3 regions of the Lysinibacillus sp. G4S2 genome follow, and region 3 is predicted to be linked to each of the others. Evidence: predicted binding sites of a transcription regulator. Region 3 holds the regulator's gene; each other region holds the start of a gene.
The links. Region 3 encodes CtsR, which represses protease genes until heat stress. Its sites were predicted from a motif close to ATGGTCAATAAAGGTCAAACA; they were not measured.
Positions count from the first base shown of each region.

Region 1: the regulator CtsR is predicted to act here: its motif matches at 5,276-5,296, upstream of QUF91_RS04590 (ATP-dependent Clp protease ATP-binding subunit).
Region 2: the regulator CtsR is predicted to act here: its motif matches at 2,055-2,075, upstream of clpP (ATP-dependent Clp endopeptidase proteolytic subunit ClpP).

Region 1 is NZ_JAUCFJ010000002.1:891,825-898,699, reverse strand. Features, by position in the region: gene ltrA (group II intron reverse transcriptase/maturase) at 1-917, opposite strand, end outside; gene QUF91_RS04600 (hypothetical protein) at 2,063-2,434, opposite strand; gene QUF91_RS04595 (YjzD family protein) at 2,842-3,036, shown strand; gene QUF91_RS04590 (ATP-dependent Clp protease ATP-binding subunit) at 3,087-5,213, opposite strand; gene QUF91_RS04585 (Crp/Fnr family transcriptional regulator) at 5,485-6,171, shown strand; gene QUF91_RS04580 (hypothetical protein) at 6,168-6,374, opposite strand; gene QUF91_RS04575 (hypothetical protein) at 6,425-6,592, shown strand.
Region 2 is NZ_JAUCFJ010000002.1:4,547,653-4,554,527, forward strand. Features, by position in the region: gene QUF91_RS23205 (amino acid ABC transporter permease) at 1-99, opposite strand, end outside; gene QUF91_RS23210 (basic amino acid ABC transporter substrate-binding protein) at 333-1,127, opposite strand; tRNA gene QUF91_RS23215 (tRNA-Arg) at 1,630-1,704, opposite strand; gene clpP (ATP-dependent Clp endopeptidase proteolytic subunit ClpP) at 2,162-2,752, shown strand; gene QUF91_RS23225 (hypothetical protein) at 2,795-2,920, shown strand; gene QUF91_RS23230 (hypothetical protein) at 2,917-3,063, shown strand; gene QUF91_RS23235 (hypothetical protein) at 3,060-3,230, shown strand; gene QUF91_RS23240 (hypothetical protein) at 3,485-3,661, opposite strand; gene QUF91_RS23245 (HPr family phosphocarrier protein) at 3,954-4,211, opposite strand; gene whiA (DNA-binding protein WhiA) at 4,326-5,273, opposite strand; gene QUF91_RS23255 (gluconeogenesis factor YvcK family protein) at 5,339-6,334, opposite strand; gene rapZ (RNase adapter RapZ) at 6,339-6,875, opposite strand, start outside.
Region 3 is NZ_JAUCFJ010000002.1:5,343,613-5,350,487, forward strand. Features, by position in the region: gene QUF91_RS27280 (ATP-dependent Clp protease ATP-binding subunit) at 1-1,734, opposite strand, end outside; gene mcsB (protein-arginine kinase McsB) at 1,724-2,833, opposite strand; gene QUF91_RS27290 (UvrB/UvrC motif-containing protein) at 2,830-3,378, opposite strand; gene QUF91_RS27295 (CtsR family transcriptional regulator) at 3,393-3,863, opposite strand; gene QUF91_RS27300 (DUF4870 domain-containing protein) at 4,066-4,371, opposite strand; gene QUF91_RS27305 (class I SAM-dependent methyltransferase) at 4,496-5,179, shown strand; gene corA (magnesium/cobalt transporter CorA) at 5,411-6,370, shown strand; gene QUF91_RS27315 (hypothetical protein) at 6,483-6,701, opposite strand.

The DNA of each region.
Region 1 (6,875 bases), 4.5 Mb from region 3:
GGAAGTGGCTTCTTTCTAGCTGTTAATTCCCGAATTTTGTTCTTCATTCGCTTTATGCTCTCTTTCGCAATTCGAACTTGTGGTTCTTTGCGGGAGGTAAAGCTAAATCCTAGGAATTTACGTTGCCAAGGACGAGCCACTGCGGATTTCTTCTCATTTATTTTCAATCGTAGCGTCTTCTCAATAAAGGTTTTGATACTTGCCATCACTCGTTCTCCTGCTCGTTTTGTTTTCACATAAATATTGCAGTCATCGGCGTAACGGACAAATTTATGACCACGTTTCTCTAATTCTTTGTCTAATTCATCCAGCACAATATTTGAGAGAAGTGGACTCAGTGGGCCCCCTTGGGGTGTTCCTTCATCTGTATCATAAACGACACCATTTATCATGACACCCGATTGTAAGTATCTACGAATCAGCTTGAGTAGAGGTTTATCAGAAATTTTCTTCGCTAATGTACTCATTAGACGGTCATGGTTTACTTTGTCGAAGAATTTCTCTAAGTCCATATCTACTACCCAGCGGTATCCTTCTTTTATATGACCTTTGGCTTCTCGGATTGCATCGTGAGCACTTCGTTTTGGTCGAAATCCGTAACTATGATTCGAGAAGTTCGGGTCATATAGGTTGGATAGCACTTGGGCAATCGCCTGTTGAATGAGTCGGTCTGTCACGGTTGGGATTCCTAATAGTCGCACACCGCCGTCAGGTTTCGGGATTTCGATTCTGCGAACTGGTTGTGGTTGGTAGGTTCCCTCAAGAATTTGCTTCTTAATCGTTAGCCAGTTTTCGACTACATGCTGTCGTAGGAATTTTACGGGCATTTTGTCTACTCCATGACTCCCTTTGTTTCGTTCCACCCGTTTGAGTGCGAGAAGCAGATTCTCCCGTGATAATATTTGACTCATTAACATCTCGTTCGACTCCTCCGTGAATAGCTTGTCTTCTTATAACAGTTTCTACTGCACCCGCTCAATGTCCCTCATGGGATTCACCATTACCTCCATTAAGTCGGTCCTTCTGGATTTTCTGTGTTTACCATAGAAAACTGCATGCCAAGGGCTATTCTCTCCGAATTGTTCGGTCCTTCCCATTCATTCTAGAAGTGAATGGTACTATGACCTCTGCTGACTTCTGATGGTTCAGCTACCTATCGCTAAGTAGGTTACAAAGTGTACTTTGCGTTTCCATCAGACCTCCCCGGGTAAGCGCATGCACTTTCACACCATCTATCCGCCTCATTTACTCGATATGACCTTCGACAGAAAGGACTTTGTGTTGTTATGCACACTCATCCAATCATACCTAGCCTTATATGAGATTCGTGTTCCTCGGACCGGTGTTTTGCCTCCAGCTTCCTTCAGATTCCGCGTCGCCACGGACACCCTTGCTCTTGGCTAACCTCTACTTCTGTCTTCGGGGTTCGGGACTTGCACCCTATAGTTCATACGCATGCCGGGCGCACATAAAAAAAGCTGCAAATAAATCTGCAGCTTTTTTCCAAACAATTATTAACATATATTATCAACAACGCAAAAGTCTATATCGTAAAAAGATGAAAGGTGGCTCTCGCATGGATTTGCGTACGTCCAACCCATTCTCTAATAGGTCGTTAAGGATCACGTTTTCTTTTGAACACTTAGTACTCTGAAGAAATCGCTTGATGGGTTGTAGCACAGAAGGTTTCAAACGACGTGTTGTACGCTTCTTTTTATGAGGTGTGCTACCGTAGTTGTGCCAACGTAATGGCTGATGCTTTAATCGTCTGGTGTTGCGGTGGTGTTTTTGGTTCAATAAACAAAGTTGAATAATACGCATCCGCAATGGTAATCAAGTAAATCAAAAAAAGTAATTGTTTCATTCAATGGTTCAAAACTTCATTTCTCCCTTTTTTCGGTTCTATCAATTCGAATTGTATAGTTATAATACGAATGGTACGTAAAAAGGTTTCATATTTAATGACCAGCTCACAGAAGATCCCTTAAATACCCATCAAGCTAATTTCGCTTTTGAAAAGCTCTAGTTCACTATGCACCAGCTCGTATTGAGATAGCTTAGACTACACCATTGGTTTGAATAATAGATAACCATATGCTAATCCTTTTACTCCGTAGAATAAAATTGGAGCGAGTATGAACCATGCTAATTTTTTATCCAATACTTCAACCTTTTCTTTACTAGTCTTTTTCTCTATCACTTTTTCAATCAATAAAACAAAGATAATAATCATACCTACCAACAATAATGAAAAAATCATTTTCCACATTAATGTAGAAGCTAAGAAAAGATACACTTCCGGGAACAGAAGGAAATCGAAAATAGGTATGAACCAATCGAATAGTTTACCGTCTAAAATGTTCTCAATTGATGGTTGTTCGGTTGTTAGTTGCCTTTTAACTTCTTTAATAATTTCTTTTAAAAAATCTCTCATTCTCTTTCCCCTTATAACGCTTATTATATTTCCAATATTTTCTACGGAGTTGAAAGTAAAAAGTTTCGTTGAAGATTTTAAAACCATCGCTTAAGACATAATAAAAAACCACAATTATCTAAAATAACTCTTCAAACTCATAATGAAGAACAGGTGCAAGCCGAAATAAAATTAATGCTTTTTGCCCTATTCTTCTCGACCACGTATCGAGCGGCTACGACACTCTCCTGCCTTCAGTATTTGCTACGGTTTCGAATTGCATTAAATTAAAAAAGTAGTAAGGTTATCGTTGTGACAAATTCGCCATGTTTCACGGAAAAGGTTCTTTTTTTTTCGATTTATGTTATGATATGATAATGAATATGTAGTAAAACTTTATGATAAAAAGTTCGGTTGAGGTGAAATTAATGCAATATATCGTAACGTTCATATGGTCATTCCTACTAGTTTCAATGTTAAACTACGTAGTAAGCTCTGTACTTGGCGTACCATTTGAATTCCAAACGGGTGCAATCGTATCAGTTGTATTCTCAATTCTTATTTTCGTTATTGGTGCAATTATTCCAAACGAGCCAACTCCAGAAGCTGCAGACCATCATTAATTTAAACAAGAAAGACCTGTTCCACATCGTGCGAAACAGGTTTTTTCATGTTATTTTTCAACAATACATTGGCCATCGTGTATTCTAATGTGCAATGTTTCTCCCGGTAATACTTCACCACGTAGCAATTCTTTTGCAACTGCCGTTTCAATATAACGCTGCACGAAGCGTTTTAGTGGTCTTGCGCCAAACTGAGCATCCGCACCTTGTTCTACAACCCAATCAATTACATCTTGTTCTACTTGTAAAGTAATATCTTGCTCTGCAACTCGTTTGACAAGCTGTTCGACATATTTCCAAGCAATCGCTGTAAAGTGCTTATCAGATAGTGCGTGGAACATAATAATGTCGTCCATACGATTTAACAACTCTGGTTTAAAGTGCTGTCGCAGTGCAGCCATCACTAAATCCTCAACTGCTCCATCGTCCTCTTTTGCTTCCATCAAATAGTTTGAACCAATGTTAGAAGTTAAAATGACTACTGTGTTCGTAAAGTTGACCATACGACCTTGACTATCAGTAATGCGTCCATCATCTAAAATTTGCAGTAAAATATTCGCGACATCTGGGTGCGCCTTTTCAATTTCATCTAGTAATACAACTGAATATGGATTACGGCGAACAGCTTCTGTTAATTGTCCACCTTCCTCATAGCCAATATAACCTGGAGGCGCCCCTACAAGACGTGATACGCTATGTTTCTCCATATATTCACTCATATCAATACGAATAAAATGATCCTCAGAATCAAACAGCTGTGCAGCTAGTGCCTTCGCAAGCTCTGTTTTACCAACACCAGTTGGTCCTAAGAATAAAAAGCTACCAATTGGTCGATGTGGATCTTTGATACCAGCCCGCGCACGCCATACCGCTTCTGTGACAAGCTGTACGGCATTGTCCTGACCGATAACACGTTCATGTAATGTATCTTTTAAACGCAATAATTTTTCGCGCTCACCTTCTACTAATTTTGTCACCGGTATTCCTGTCCATCGTGAAACAATAGACGCGATTTCATCAGCTGTTACCTCTTCGCGTAAAATACGTGATTCCGTACCATTCTCTAATTGTTTTTCCATCTCTTGAATTTCCTTTTCAAGTGTAGGCATTTTCCCATGACGTAGTTCAGCTGCTTTATTTAAATCATATTTACTTTCTGCTTCATCTAAGTCATGGCGGTATTTATCAAGCGTTTCACGTTTTTTCTGAATGGCATGTAACGCTGCTTTTTCAGTTTCCCATTGTTTAAGCATGCCCTCAGAGGATTCTTTTAGCTTTGTTAATTCCTCACGTAGTTGCTCTAGACGCTTTTTACTTGCCTCGTCCTTTTCCTTACGCAGTGCTTGTTCCTCAATTTCAAGCTGCATAATACGGCGCTTTACTGCATCCAATTCCTGTGGCATGGAATCAATTTCTGTTCGAATCATTGCACATGCTTCATCTATTAAATCAATGGCTTTATCCGGCAAGAAGCGCTCTGTAATATAGCGATTCGAAAGCTCTGCTGCCGCTACAATTGCTCGGTCATGAATACGTACCGCATGATGTAACTCAAAGCGCTCTTTTAAGCCACGTAAAATGGAAACTGTATCTTCAATAGATGGTTCACGTACAAGTACTTGTTGAAAACGACGCTCTAAAGCAGGGTCTTTTTCAATATACATACGGTATTCATCTAATGTTGTAGCACCGATACAATGTAACTCTCCTCGTGCAAGCATTGGCTTTAACATATTCCCAGCATCCATTGCCCCATCCGTTTTACCTGCACCAACTATTGTATGAATTTCATCAATAAATAAAATGATACGCCCTTCAGATTCCTTCACTTCTTTAAGTACACCTTTTAAGCGTTCTTCAAATTGACCTCGATAACTAGCACCCGCTATTAAAGCACTCATATCAAGCTCGTACAATACGCAATCTTTTAATCCCTCAGGTACATCACCTTTGACAATACGTTGAGCTAACCCTTCTACGATTGCTGTTTTACCAACACCTGGCTCACCTATTAAGACAGGGTTATTTTTCGTTTTACGCGTTAAAATACGAATAACATTACGAATTTCTTCGTCACGACCGATAACCGGGTCCATTTTGCCGTTTTTCACTTCTTCAATCAAATTACGTCCAAATTGCTCCAATGGTTTTTTATTATCTGTTTGTTGAAATTGCATATTTAGCACTCCTTTTGAATAATGTTAGCGGAATCCCGTTTGCCATTCTGTTTAATGAAAAATGTTTGACCTTTTCTGACTAACTTTATTTTACAACAAACGACAAACCTTAGCAAAGAATAAGCTCTAAAATTCCTTCACTTCTACCTGAAAAGTTACGCTATAATAAAAGCATGTTTCTTAGATTTAGTATCGAAATTATTCACCATCCTTTTGTAATAAACAGCCACTTATTACAAAAAGAAAGAGATGTGTTGGACATATGGTTTTAATGGATAATATGCAAGAGCAATTTCACGATCTTTTTCAAAAGCACGGTGTTTTTATTAAAGTGAATAAGGATAGTAAAATTTTTTTAGAAGGCGAACGTGCGAAAGAAATATACTATATAAAAACAGGAGCTATCTCGATTAGTCAGGAAACTGAGAACGGGAAGGAACTAACAATTCGAATTTGTGGTCCAGATAGTATGATTGGTGAAGGCTCATTATTTTGTAACTTTACGTATCATTCCATGACTGCTAAAGTATTAGAACCCTCTAGTTTATATGTTCTAAGCCTTAAATCATTGGAACTTTTATTAGTAGAACAACCTAATTTAATGGTGGAATATATGAAGTGGTTGCAAACAGAAAATTTAAAGCATCAAAGTCGTTTGCGTGATCTAGTTTTAAACGGTAAAAAAGGCGCTTTATTTTCAACGCTCATCCGTCTTACGAACACTTATGGTAAGCCTTTAGAAAATGGCAACGTTTTTATTGATTTCCCATTAACAAATACTGAATTTGCTAATTTATGTGCGACGAGTAGAGAAATGATCAATCGCATGCTTAATGATTTAAAGAAACACAATATTATTTCCTTCGAAAAGAGTTATATAACCATTCACGATTTACAATTTTTAAAGGATGAAATCGCCTGTGAGAATTGTCCGTTACAAATATGTCGTATCGATTAATACGCTAATCCCCGCTTACCGTTATAAGCGGGGATTTTATGTTTTAGAAAAACTATGCCGTTAAAGCATGGCTCATTGGCAAAATGAGGGGTTGATTTCCGTTCCGGCTGGGCGCTTTGTAGCTGACGCCTCGCTTTCGCGCAGAGCAGAGCTTCCTGGGGGCGTTCGATGAGCCGCTTCACTAAGTATATATCTTCTGACATGTCACTCTAATTTATTGTGATAAAACGAAACTTCAGCAAGATGTGTTTCTGTGCGAAAGCGTAGCGGTAGCAACAATGGGGTTTCTGGGCGAAAGCGTAGTGCTAACGTAGCGACAGCAACAAGATGTGTTTCTGGGCGAAAGCGTAGTGGTAGCGGCAACAATGTTTTTCATGTGCGAAAGCGTAGCGGCTCGATGCTCCAAAATACCGATCGTTGATAAAATGCCTACAATCGCTGATAACTTCGTGATATCGCTGATAACTTCGAGAAAATCGCTGATAAAATGCTGACAATTGAGGTTAACTTCGTGATATCGCTGATAATTTCGTGATATCGCTGATAAAACCCCTACAATCGCTGATAACTTCGTGATACCGCTGATAAAACGCCGACAATCGCTGATAAATTCGAGAAAACCGCTGATAAAATGCCTACAACCGCTGATATCATCAAGAAAACCGCCGATAACATCAGAAAAGCGCGAGAAATCAACGTTTCTA
Region 2 (6,875 bases), 800 kb from region 3:
ATAACCACTGAGCGTTAAAATTAGCGTCACACCAATACCACGTATAAACATATCACGGTAGTTCCAGACTATGTCCCAGCGTAAGTCAAAGATGTCCATCCGAAAACCCCACTTCCCCTTTTAATTCCATCAAAAATCAATTTCGCATTGGCGTAATTGTTGCTGTCGCTTTGCTTTCGCAACAGAGAACATTTGTTGCTGTCGCTTTGCTTTCGCAACAGAGAACATTTGTAGCTGTAGCTGCCGATTTGCTTTCGCTACAATAACATTTTGCTATATGAAAATAAATGAGCCGCTAGCATAACTATACTAGTGGCATCATGTATTTATTATTACTTAAATTCTGTTCCTGTAATTTCTTTTAATTTACCGTTTTCTTTAATTTTTTTCAGACCTTCATTTAATAGGTTTAACAGCTCTTTATTCCCTTTTTGAACCATAAATCCATAATATTCTTTTTCAAATGCGTCATCTTTAACTACTTTAAGCTTTTCTTTTGGATGTGCCTTAATATATTCATAAACTACCGCATTATCACCAATTGTTGCGTCTACGTTTCCATTTAGCATCTCTTGAATAGCAATTGGTTGGGTTTCAAATGCCATAATATTTGTACTTGATTCACCTTGAAGCTTTTTAGCAGCTTCATGACCAGTAGCATTAATTTGTACCGAAATCTTTTTATCTTTTAAATCATCTAAAGATTTAATCTTTGAATCTTCCTTTACAACGATTACTAATTGAGATTCATAATATGGCTCAGTAAAGTCAAATGACTCTTTACGCTTTTTATTAATAGTTATCCCAGATGCACCGATATCTGTTTCACCATTCTTAATTGTTTGGAATACAGGCTCCCAACCAATATTTTGCCATTCCACTTCAAATCCCATTTCATCAGCAATCGCCTTTAAAATATCGACATCAATTCCTACAACATTACCTTTATCATCAAGCGATTCGAATGGTGCAAAAGTAGCTTCTGTTCCTACCTTATAAACTTTTTTACCACTTTCACCTTCGGATGGCTCGCTACCAGATGATGTCTTTTCTTTTGCGCCACAACCTGCTAAAACTATTGCAAATGCTGCGACGACCACAAGTAACATAGATAAACTTTTTTTCATAGCTACTCCCCCTAATTCGATTGTTTTCCGAAACACACTTAATATTTTAGTCAATTCGGAAACTTTAGACTATTAGGTCAATTATAGTGACATTATTCTCTTTAGACAATAACATTCTGTATAAAAGTAATTATTTTTTCATAAAAATTTATTTCGTTTGGGTTTTTTAGCAGAAAACGGCATTAATAAACGGAAATCTAACCTAAAATGTATATTTATACATATCAGAACTATGCCCAAGGTAGATGTTTTTTGGCAAAAAAAAAAGAATCCCCTCAGATAGGATTCTTTTTTCCGACTAGTACACTAGTCTTCACGTACAGTATGTTCACTAAAAAATAATTTGGAGTTGTTGCTTTTTTGAAGGTTTGAAAGGAACACATACGGGAATAATGCTAACTAGATAGTATTCCCATTATTTTCCCCTCTTCTCCACTAAGCAGGCTGCTAAACTACTTATTAGGAGAATGAGCTATAAAAATAAATCAATTAATCAGTAAAATGGCGCCCTCGGAGGGAATCGAACCCCCAGTGCAAGAACCGGAATCTTACGTGTTATCCATTACACCACGAGGGCAATTAAGACCACAAAAAAAAAGTACTCACTCTAGGCTTTATGAAAAGCATGATGTAGATAATCCTCATTTGAAGCATACCTGCAAAATAGTGTACTGTACTTTAACTTATGACCTTATCAATTATACAAACCTATTGCTCATAATTCAACTATAGAATGCAAAAGATTTTAATTTTTTTTAGGCTCTTCACCAAAATATATAGTTGACCGCGCATGACTACGACCGGACGCTTTAGGCAGACGTTGCCTGAGCCTTTTCGTCGCCCGTACTTCGCAATACTTTTTAAGCAAGATCAGATTTTTGTATCGATCCATTTTTTATTTAATTTATTTCACTTTAACAGGGTTAATATTTGACCTTCCCTGACTATAATGTGTATGATAAGGATACAGCTGAAACACAACGGATGTTTTTCAGCAAAAGTATTCGAATTTAGTTTTTTAAGGAGGATTTAACATGAATTTAATTCCTACAGTTATTGAACAAACAAGTCGTGGTGAACGTGCGTATGACATCTATTCACGACTACTAAAAGACCGTATTATCCTATTAGGAAGTGCAATTGACGACAATGTTGCTAACTCAATTGTTGCTCAACTTCTATTCCTACAAGCAGAAGATCCAGATAAAGATATCTCTCTTTACATTAACTCACCAGGTGGATCTATCACTGCTGGTATGGCAATTTATGACACAATGCAAATCATCAAGCCGAAAGTACAAACAATTTGTATTGGTATGGCAGCATCTATGGGTGCTTTCCTACTTGCTGCAGGTGAACCTGGTAAACGCTTCGCATTACCGAATGCTGAAGTAATGATTCACCAACCTCTTGGCGGAGCACAAGGTCAAGCAACTGAAATCGAAATCGCTGCAAAACGTATTTTATTCTTACGTGAAAAATTAAATGGTATTTTATCAGAACGCACGGGTCAACCGCTTGAAGTTATTTCAAGAGATACAGATCGCGATAACTTCATGACTGCTGAGCGTGCAAAAGAATACGGCTTAATCGACCATATTATGGATCGTAGCGACCGTAAATAAAAATAAGGACATCTCAGATTTATTATTTCTGAGATGTCTTTTTTGGTTCTACATATAATGTTGGGATGTTTTATCCGTCGTTGCGATAGGTCTATCCGTCGTTCTGGCGGCGCTTTCCGTCGCTTGGATAGTTCTTTCCGTCACTTTAATTTCTATCCGTCGCTTTGATTTCTATCCGTCACTCTGGCGGCTCTTTCCGTCGTTGCGATTGTTCTATCCGTCACTTTGATGATTCTTTCCGTCGCTTGGATAGTTCTTTCCGTCGCTTTAATTTCTATCCGTCGCTCTGGCGGCTCTTTCCGTCGCTTTGATAGTTCTATCCGTCGCTTGGATGATTCTTTCCGTCGCTTGGATAGTTCTTTCCGTCACTTTAATTTCTATCCGTCGCTCTGGCGGCTCTTTCCGTCGCTCCGATAGTTCTATCCGTCGCTTGGATGATTCTTTCCGTCGCTTGGATTTCTTTCCGTCACTCTGTTAGCTCTTTCCATCGCTTCGAGCCTTTTCTTTCCCTCGCTTTGGCCCTTCTATCCGTCACGTCGGCCCTTCTATCCACGTTTTTGGCCCTTCTATCCACGTTTTTTCCCTTTCTATCCACGATTTCGGCTCTTCTATCCGCCGCGACCTTTTCTTTCCTTCACTTTGGCCCTTCTATCCGGCATTTCGGCTTTTCTATCCACGTTTTTGGCCCTTCTATCCACGTTTTTGGCCTTTCTATCCATCATTTCGGCTCTTCTATCCGCCGCGGCCTTTTCTTTCCCTCGCTTTGGCCCTTCTATCCGGCACTTCGGCTTTTCTATCCACGTTTTCGGCTTTTCTATCCACGATTTTGGTCTTTCTATCCACGTTTTTGGCCATTCTATCCACGTTTTTGGCCATTCTATCCACGTTTTTTCCCTTTCTATCCATCATTTCGACTCTTCTATCCGCCGCGGCCTTTTCTTTCCTTCACTTTGCCTCCTTCGCCTTGCCTTCTCCGGCCTTTTCTTTCCTTCGCTTCGATTGTTCTACCCGTCGCTTTAACTTTCTATCCGCAACTTTTCCCTTTCTATCCATCACCTCGACGATTGAAGTGGCATAGCATTGACCTTCATTTTAGATTGTACAAATAGGATGGGACCTGTTTTTTCAATGTGGAAGAGCAAAAAAACTGCCCAAGATGTAAGTTTTACGTCTTGGACAGTCTCTTTGCATTATATGTTTTTTAATCTTCTTCTTCGATTAGTGCTGCCAATGCTGTAACCGCTTGCTCAGCGTCGTTACCATCACTGCTTAGAACAACCTCTGTTCCTTTTGCGATGGCTAAGCTCATAACACCCATAATGGATTTAGCATTTACTTTTTTCTCGTCTTTCTCAAGAAAGATATCTGCGCTAAAACGATTTGCTTCTTGTACAAATAGCGCTGCTTGTCTAGCTTGTAGTCCTAATTTTAATTTTACATGGACTCTTCTCTCGGTCATTCTCAAAACTCCCCTTTACTACCGTTCATTTTATTAGTTTTATCTTACCTCACTTACTAGCTAAAGAACAATACGTGATTACGCATGACATTCATACCTGAAAAGTATGAAAATTTAACCACCAATTTTTTCACCACGTCTTAAAGCATCGGCAATTTCATCGATTTTCCGTAATCGATGATTGACACCTGATTTACTAACCGTTCCACTTGATACCATTTCACCAAGTTCTTTTAGCGTTACATCTTGATATTCTACTCGTAATCGTGCAATTTCACGAAGTTTTTCAGGCAATTGATCTAGGCCTATTGAGTTTTCAATAAAACGAATATTCTCTACCTGACGTAATGCTGCACCTATTGTTTTATTTAAGTTTGCAGTTTCACAGTTGACAATGCGATTAACACTATTTCTCATGTCTCGCAATATACGAACGTCTTCAAATTTCATCATTGCTTGATGAGCGCCAACAATATTAAGAAAATCAGAAATTTTTTCTGCTTCTTTTAAATAGGTAACAAAGCCTTTTTTTCGTTCAATTGTTTTTGCATTCAACTCAAATTCGTTCATCAAATCCATTAAAGCTTCGCCATGCTCTTTATATAATGAATAAATTTCTAAATGGTAGGCTGATGTTTCTGGATTGTTGACAGAGCCACCTGCTAAAAATGCGCCTCGTAAATACGCTCTTTTTTGGCCACTCTTTTCAATGAGCTTTCGAGAAATAGTATGATTAAATTGAAAGTCGTCTGAGATGATTTCTAAATCAATTAGTAGCTCACGTGCACCTTCTCTTACACGGCAAATGTATACGTTATTTTTTTTCAAACGCATTTTTTTTCGAACAAGTAACTCTACATTATATGGATACATCTTTTTCATAATCGTATAAAGTCTTCTTGCGATTGCAGCGTTTTCAGTTTGTACGTCTAAGCTTAACTGTTTATTAGCAAAGGATAATGAACCATTCATACGAATTAGGGCAGATACTTCTGCTTTCATACAATGATTGTCCGCTTCTATTTGGGTTAATTCCTTTTTGGTTTCAGAAGCAAAAGACATATCACGCCCTCCTTTCAACCTTTAGTTCTATGTATATGTCCATCTTATCATATACAAATAGCGCTTTATGATTCTATTATTGGTTCACTTTCTGTTTGCTTATAGATATTTGCGTAATCTACAAGCCATTTTGCAACGTTTGCTGCATTATGACGAACCGTTCCGTCTGAACGAATCGTAGCAATATCTCGTTTAATAACCTCTAATCCCATACTTTCAAGCTTTGCAACGTCAAATGTCACTGGCTCCGCACATTCTTCCTTATAAAGCTCTTTTACAGGATGAGGTAGTTTTACATCATTCACCAAAATAGAATCTATAAAGGAATCTCCAACATGCTTGTATAAAGCTTTAACATGGTCACCTGCTGTATAGGAAATAGTTTCACCTTTTTGAGTCATTAAATTACAAACGTATATTTTTCTTCCCTTAGCTTTTACAACAGCCTCCCCAATTCCTTTTACAAGAAGGTTTGGAATAATACTTGTATATAAACTTCCCGGACCAATTAAAATATAGTCAGCACGATAGATTGCTCGAATAGCCTCTGGTAACGGTTTCACGTTTTCAGGTACTAAAAAAACACGACTAACTCGTTTTGTTGCCATCGGAATTTTAGATTCACCTTCAATTACTGAACCGTCCTCAAGCTCTGCATGTAAATTTATCTTTTTATTAGCTGCTGGTATAACGCGACCATGGACCTTTAAAACCTTTCCCATTTCACTAATAGCATGGTTAAAATCCCCAGTAATGTCTGTTAAAGCAGTCAGCATTAAATTACCTAATGAATGCCCACTTAAATCTTCTGATGCTGAAAATCGATATTGAAACATTTGCTCTACAAGCGGTTCAACATCCGATAAAGCTGCGATAACATTACGAACATCACCAGGTGGTGGGATATCATAGTCATCCCGTAAGCGTCCTGAAGAACCACCGTCATCAGCTACTGTCACAATTGCAGTAATTTCAAATGGGTGGTGCTTGAGCCCTCGTAATAAAGTAGAAAGCCCTGTACCACCACCTATTACAACAAGCTTTGTTCGCTTCTTTCCCATTCACTCAATCCTTTCTACGATTGATGTCACGATGCGTGATAACAGTATTTTCCTTACTAGCTAAATATGCCCCGAAATATTCTGTTAATGTCACTGAACGATGCTGTCCTCCAGTACAACCAAAAGCAATAACAAGTTGTGATTTGCCCTCTTGTCTATAGAGAGGAATCATAAATTCAAACAAATCCGTTAGTTTTTGAATGAGTGTTTGCGTATCTTCAAGTGCCAAAACATAAGAAGATACCTCAGTTTGTAAACCCGTTTTATGTCGTAACTCTTCTACATAATATGGATTTTTTAAAAAACGAACGTCAAACACTAAGTCTGCATCTATCGGCATACCATGCTTAAATCCAAAAGACATGATATTGACTGAGAAAGTATTATCAGCATCACTGGCAAATTCTTTAACGATTTTTTCGCGTAGCTCTTTGGGCTTCATATTAGATGTATTATAGACAAATTTAGCTCGACCCTTCACTTCCGATAAGAGCTTTCGTTCCTGTTTAATACCATCTAACGGTAACCCATTTACAGCTAA
Region 3 (6,875 bases):
GTACTCAGACATGTCAACGCGAATCATTGCGTCCTCATCGCCAAACATAACTTCAGCTAATGCTCTTGCAAGCTCTGTTTTACCAACCCCAGTAGGACCTAAGAAAATAAATGAACCAATTGGTCGTTTCGGATCTTTTAAGCCAGCTCTTGCACGACGAATGGCACGAGAAATTGCTTCTACTGCTTCTCCTTGACCTACAACGCGTTTGTGTAACTCTTCTTCAAGCTGTAATAACTTAGAAGATTCTTCAGAAGCAATTTTTGACACTGGAATTCCAGTCCACATAGAAACAACCGCTGCTACATCATCCACTGTAACTTTTGATTCAGCTTTCCCTTGCTCTTCTTTCCAATTTTTTCTTGTAGTTTCAATTTCATCTTTTAGCTTTTGCTCTGTATCTCTTAATGACGCTGCCTTTTCAAATTCTTGACCTGAGACAGCTGCATTCTTTTCAGAGCGTACATTTTCAAGTTTATCTTCAAGTGCCTTTAAGTTTGGTGGCACTGCGAATGAACGTAAACGTACTTTAGAGCCCGCTTCATCGATTAAGTCAATTGCCTTATCTGGTAAGAAACGATCAGAAATATAACGGTCTCCCATTTTCGCTGCCGCTTCAATTGCTTCATCGGTAATTTTCACACGGTGATGTGCTTCATAACGATCACGTAAGCCTTGAATAATTAGAATGGCTTCTTCTACAGTTGGCTCATCAACTTGAATCGGTTGGAAACGACGCTCTAATGCCGCATCCTTCTCAATATATTTACGATATTCATCTAGTGTTGTCGCACCAATACATTGAAGCTCACCACGAGCTAAAGATGGTTTTAAAATATTTGAGGCATCAATGGCACCTTCTGCACCACCTGCGCCGATTAATGTATGCAATTCATCGATAAATAAAATAACATTGCCTGCTTGGCGAATTTCATCCATTACTTTTTTCAAGCGATCTTCAAATTCACCACGATATTTTGTTCCAGCAACAACTGTCCCCATATCAAGTGTCATAACACGTTTGTCGCGAAGGATTTCTGGCACTTCATTATTAATAATTTGCTGTGCTAAACCTTCAGCAATAGCCGTTTTACCGACACCAGGCTCACCGATCAGTACAGGGTTATTTTTTGTACGGCGAGACAGTACCTCGATAACACGAGTAATTTCCTTGCTTCGACCAATGACCGGATCTAAAGTGCCTTCACGAGCAATTTGCGTTAAATCACGCGCAAGACTATCTAATGTTGGTGTATTTGCTGCCTGTGCAGCTTGTTGACCAGATTGAGCATTATCGTTATTACCTAATAACAATAGCACTTGCTGACGAGCTTTATTTAATCCGACACCAGCATTGTTTAATACACGAGCCGCTATACCTTCACCCTCACGAATAAGTGCTAATAGTAAATGCTCTGTGCCTATATAAGAATGACCTAATTTGCGTGATTCATCGACTGATAGTTCTATTACTTTTTTAGCTCGAGGTGTGTAGTGGACAATTGGACCAACATCCTCTTTACCTTTCCCTACGAGCTCTTCAATACCTGCTTCAATCATTTGAGGACTAATATCAATGGCTTCCAATGCTTTTGCAGCAATACCACCGCCTTCACGGATAAGCCCTAATAGAATATGCTCTGTTCCAATTGATTCGTGTTTCCAACGAATAGCCTCTTCTTGTGCAAGCTGTAAAACTTTTTGCGCGCGTTGTGTAAAACGATTAAACATCAAATGAACCCTCTCCTTTTTCCCCAATAATAGGCTTACTCATATTTTCTTGAAATAATGCCTCACGAAGCATTTCAGCTCGTGCGCGATCTCGCTCAGCAGGTGGCAAAACATCCCCTGCATAATGCTGTAAAAATCCAGGTTGCATACTGACAACACATTCGTTTAAAGTCGTCGCTTTAATACCTTTAATTAGCTGTAAATCAACCCCTAAACGAACATTTGATAGGCAAGTAGCCGCTTCCTCACTCGTTAAAATTCGAGCATGTGTTAAGGTACCTAAAGCACGGTATACGCGGTCTTCTAGGGCAAGCTCTGCTTTTTCCATTAACTTACCTCTTGCATGCCGTTCTTTCTGAATTATTTTTTCAGCGACACTTTGAATGTCCGCTAAAATATCATCCTCTGTTTTTCCTAGTGTAATCTGATTCGACACTTGGTAAACATTACCTAAATTTTCACTACCTTCTCCATATATTCCCCTCACTGTCATTCCTAATCGTGTCATTGCATTAATGATTTGATTCATCTGACCTGTGAGTGTAAGGGCTGGTAGGTGCATCATGACAGATGCTCGCAAACCAGTACCAATATTTGTTGGACAGCTTGTTAAATAACCAAATGTATCTCGAAATGCAAAAGGCAATGCTTTCTCTAAGATACGATCAATTTTATTGGCCTGTTCATATGCTTTTTGAAGTTGAAAACTGGCCGCCATACATTGAATGCGTAAATGGTCTTCTTCGTTCACCATAATGCTAGTTGATTCGTCATCAGATAAAAGTATGGAACCCACTAGCTCTTTTTTTGCAAGCTGAGGACTAATTAAATGTTTTTCAACAAGTATTTGACGCTGTAAAGATGTTAAATCCTTAATAGCAAAATAAGAGTAATTTTCTTGAAGTTTCGTACTATCCTTTATTGCATGTGTAACTGCCTGCTCCACCTGTAATGCCTCATTCTCTGTAAAAGCTAATGGAAAGCGATAACCATCTAAATTTCGAGCAAGACGGATGCGTGTACTAATGACAATATCTGAATAATCGTCCTCTACACTCATCCATATTGGTGTTGCACGTTCTAAAAACGATTCAATCATCACGACACATCACCGCCTTCAAATTGTAGCTGCTTCTCAAGTTCCTTGGCTTCATCACGAAGCTTGGCTGCCTCTTCAAAATGTTCTTCATCTACAGCAACCTTCATACGTTTACGAATATCTTCAATTTGCTTTTTGATAACATAAACATTGCTCCTGGCACCAGGCATTTTCCCTATATGTTGAGGACCAGCCTGGATACGGTTAAAGAGCTTCGGTAAGTGCTCGCTAAAGGTGTCATAGCAGCTAGGGCATCCAAATTTACCTTCTTTTAAAAACTGTTTATACGTAAATCCACATTGTGGACAGGTTTGCGGTTGTGGTTGCGCCTGCTGTTTTTCACCTACTTTTTGTTGCTGCCACGAAGGTGAGCCAAACCAATTGGATAATAGCTGTTGTATTGATACTGGCTCCTGTTTAAATTCTGCATGAAATGGATGGAACTGAGAGGCGCAGACGTCACAATAATGATGCTCCACCTTTTGACCACTTTGAACTTGTGTTACGGTAACTGTTGCATTACGTTGCTTACAATGTTCGCAAATCATTTCCATCACCTCTTTTATTTTTGCTGTTCATATTTAATCGTTGTTAGCATCGCTCGTAATATTCTTGACCGAATGTTATCCCGTAAAGGGAGTTGCAAATCTATAGTTGAGCGATCAACTGCCGCTAACATTATTTTCGCTTCTCGCTTTGAAATTACCTGCTCATCAATTAGTCGATAAACTAAATCTTCTGCCATTGTTTGCGATGCCCCACCTTCAATTTGCCTGAGGACATCGTCGATTAGATCAATTTGTGAATTCGCACGGACACGTAAAATTCGAATGTATCCACCACCACCACGTTTGCTTTCAACAAGGTAACCTCGTTCGGCAGTAAATCTTGTATTAATTACATAATTTATTTGTGAGGGCACGCACTGAAATTTATCTGCAATTTCACTACGTTTTATTTCAATATGCCCTTCTCCACCTAATTCAAGTACTTGCTTTAAGTAGCCTTCTATGATGTCTGATATATTACGCATTTTAGGAATACACCTCGCTTACTCCACTGACTTTGACTATCTTTGACTTTCTTTGAGTATATTATACAAAACGCTTGAAAATAATTGCAATTATTTCGCACACTGAAATGTCGAAAGCCCCGCTCATACCTATAATTTACCCTTATCATCAATGAAAAAAACGCAAGCATATGCCACTAGCATATACTTGCGTCTATAAAAATTATACCCAACGACCAACAATTGGATAACGCCAAGGCATATCAGATAAAGCCTTCACAATACCGATAATTGGGACAACGAATAACATAATTCCGAAGATAATTAAGAACGGAATACCAATTAGTAAAAAGCTTAAAATACTTGAAATTGCAATTAAAACCCACATTATAATTTGGAACAGCAATGCTTGGACGGAGATTGCTTTTATTTCTTCATCAGAACTAATTAAGAAAAATATAATTGGTACTATCCATGGCGCGAAAAACGCACTTGCGTGTATGATTACCTTAGACCATTTTGTTTCCATTTATATCAATCCTTCCTTATCATTTTATTTTGTTTTATGTACTTTATTTACGGATTTATACCCTAGATAGTTTCAACATTTTAATTGGATATATATAAAATTTTTGAAAGGCATGTGATACTCAATGGAATTTAATAACACACTTGCAAACGAATATGAAAAAGGCATTCGCCGTACGCTACCTAGTTATGATGCGATGCTGCGTTTAACACAAACCTTTTATCAATCTACATTACCCGAGAAAGCTGATTTTTTAATCGTTGGTTCAGGAAGCGGCAATGAAATTTTACAGCTCGCTGAGAAAAGGGCTCATTGGTCATTTGTTGGCATAGATCCTTCTTCAGCAATGCTACAAATTGCTGAAGAACGTTTAAAACCTCTACCTAATAATATGTCTTTACATCAAGGCACTATACTAGATACTTTACTGCCTTCAGTGAAATTTGATGCTGCTAGCTGTATTTTAGTACTTCATTTTATCAATGATCATCAAGAAAAACTTGCAACATTAAAGGAAATAGCAAATAATTTAAAACCTGGTGCACCATTTGTGCTCGTCTCAAAATACGGGCAACTAGGTTCTTTAGAAACGGAGTTACAATTTGATTTGTGGCGTGCATATTGGCTACAGCATACAAAGCTATCACCATCAGAGGTAGCAGAAATGGAGAAATCCATACGTTCTCTTTCATTTATGCGTGAAGAGGACATTTTATCACTATTACAGCAGGCAGGCTTTACAAGATCATCTAGATTCTTTGCCACTACTTTATTTGGCGGTTGGATATGCTATAAAGAAGGCGAATAATGTGAAACTTTAATCATGGGGCTTTCTCCATCCATCACTGATGATTAGTCTTCACCAGTCGGACTTGTTAAATTCCCACCTTAATTTTTAGGTGGGAGTCTTGTGCCTGACGCTTCGCTTTCGGTACAGATAAATTATTGCCCGTTAGTACGAGATAAAATTTAAGGCGCTATTTGTTGTAAAGACAAACATACCTGTTAGGATAGAGTCAACAGAAGTGAGGTGAATGCTGTGATACGTACAATTGGAATTACAAAAAACCAACAGGTTATAAAGGACTTTCCACTTGAGGATATACACAAAAACGAATTTGAATGGTACTGGGTCGATTTTAATTGTCCGACCGATGATGAAGAACTACTGTTAGATACATTCTTCCACTTCCATCCACTTGCTATAGAAGATTGCTTAATGCGTTTACAGCGGCCAAAACTCGATTTTTATGATGATTTCCATTTCTTTGTTATTCAAAGGGTTAACGAAGAATTAATAGCTGAGGAAGTAAATATTTTTGTTTCTAATAAATTTATTGTTACATTCCATAAAAACGTAGCACCTGAAATAGATCGAGTACAAAAGATGCTAGAAAAACAGCCAAAGAATTGGGAACGAGGCACAGTATATTTAACGTATCAGGTAATCGATAAAATCGTTGATAGCTATTTTCCACTTGTCTATAAAATCGAGGATCATTTAAATGTACTTGAAGACGAGCTTACCTATCAAAATAACCCCAATGCCATGAAAATTGTGTTCGAATTCCGCAGTGATTTGCTTCATTTGCGTCGCACAATATTACCGATGCGTGATTTATTATATCGGATACTTAATTCTTATCGTTTTTCACTAAAAAAGTCTGAACGAGCTTACTTTGGCGATATTTACGATCATCTGCTAAAGCTTACAGAAATGGTAGAATCCAATCGTGAACTTACAGCTGATATGCGTGATAGCTATATGGCGATGAGCTCTAGCCGTATGAATGGCATTATGATGACATTAACTATTGTATCTACCATTTTCATTCCGTTAACATTTATAGCTGGTGTTTATGGTATGAACTTTGATAATATGCCTGAACTTCATGGTCGATATAGCTACTTTATCGTGCTTATTTTGATGATTTTAATTGCACTATTTATGCTCGTCATTTTTAAAATGAAAGGCTGGTTCAAATTATTTAAAACTTAGGCTTTTCAAGACCAGTAGTATTTACATCATTTCACAGGTTACATAAAAGCAAAGAATCTGCGAGTCCCTTCAGTTTTCACTCTGAAGAAGCAGCAGATTCTTGCTAATAACCTTATTTTTGCTTGGACGGCCCACGATCATCAATTTTATTTTCACTCTGCTGTGGAAATAAAAAGTATGCGAGTACCCCTGAAAATAATGTTGCACAAATTGTAATTAGTAATTGATCTAAATTTGGTACTTCAGCATAGTATTTTCTTAACATATAAACTGAGCCAATTGCTACAATTACCATGACTGGAATAACAAATTTAAAACGTTTTTTCTCCATGCAATCCCCCTCCTTAAACCTATTTTTTCCACGTACGATTTTTATCAATTTCGCCTTGGCTTAATTGCGTCCGAAGTCTTTATCTTCATTCAGTAGGTGTTTGAACATCCACTGAAAAGAGACCACATCAGCATTAATTCTTCACCTTCAGAGGTAGGATCTTGAAGATAAAGC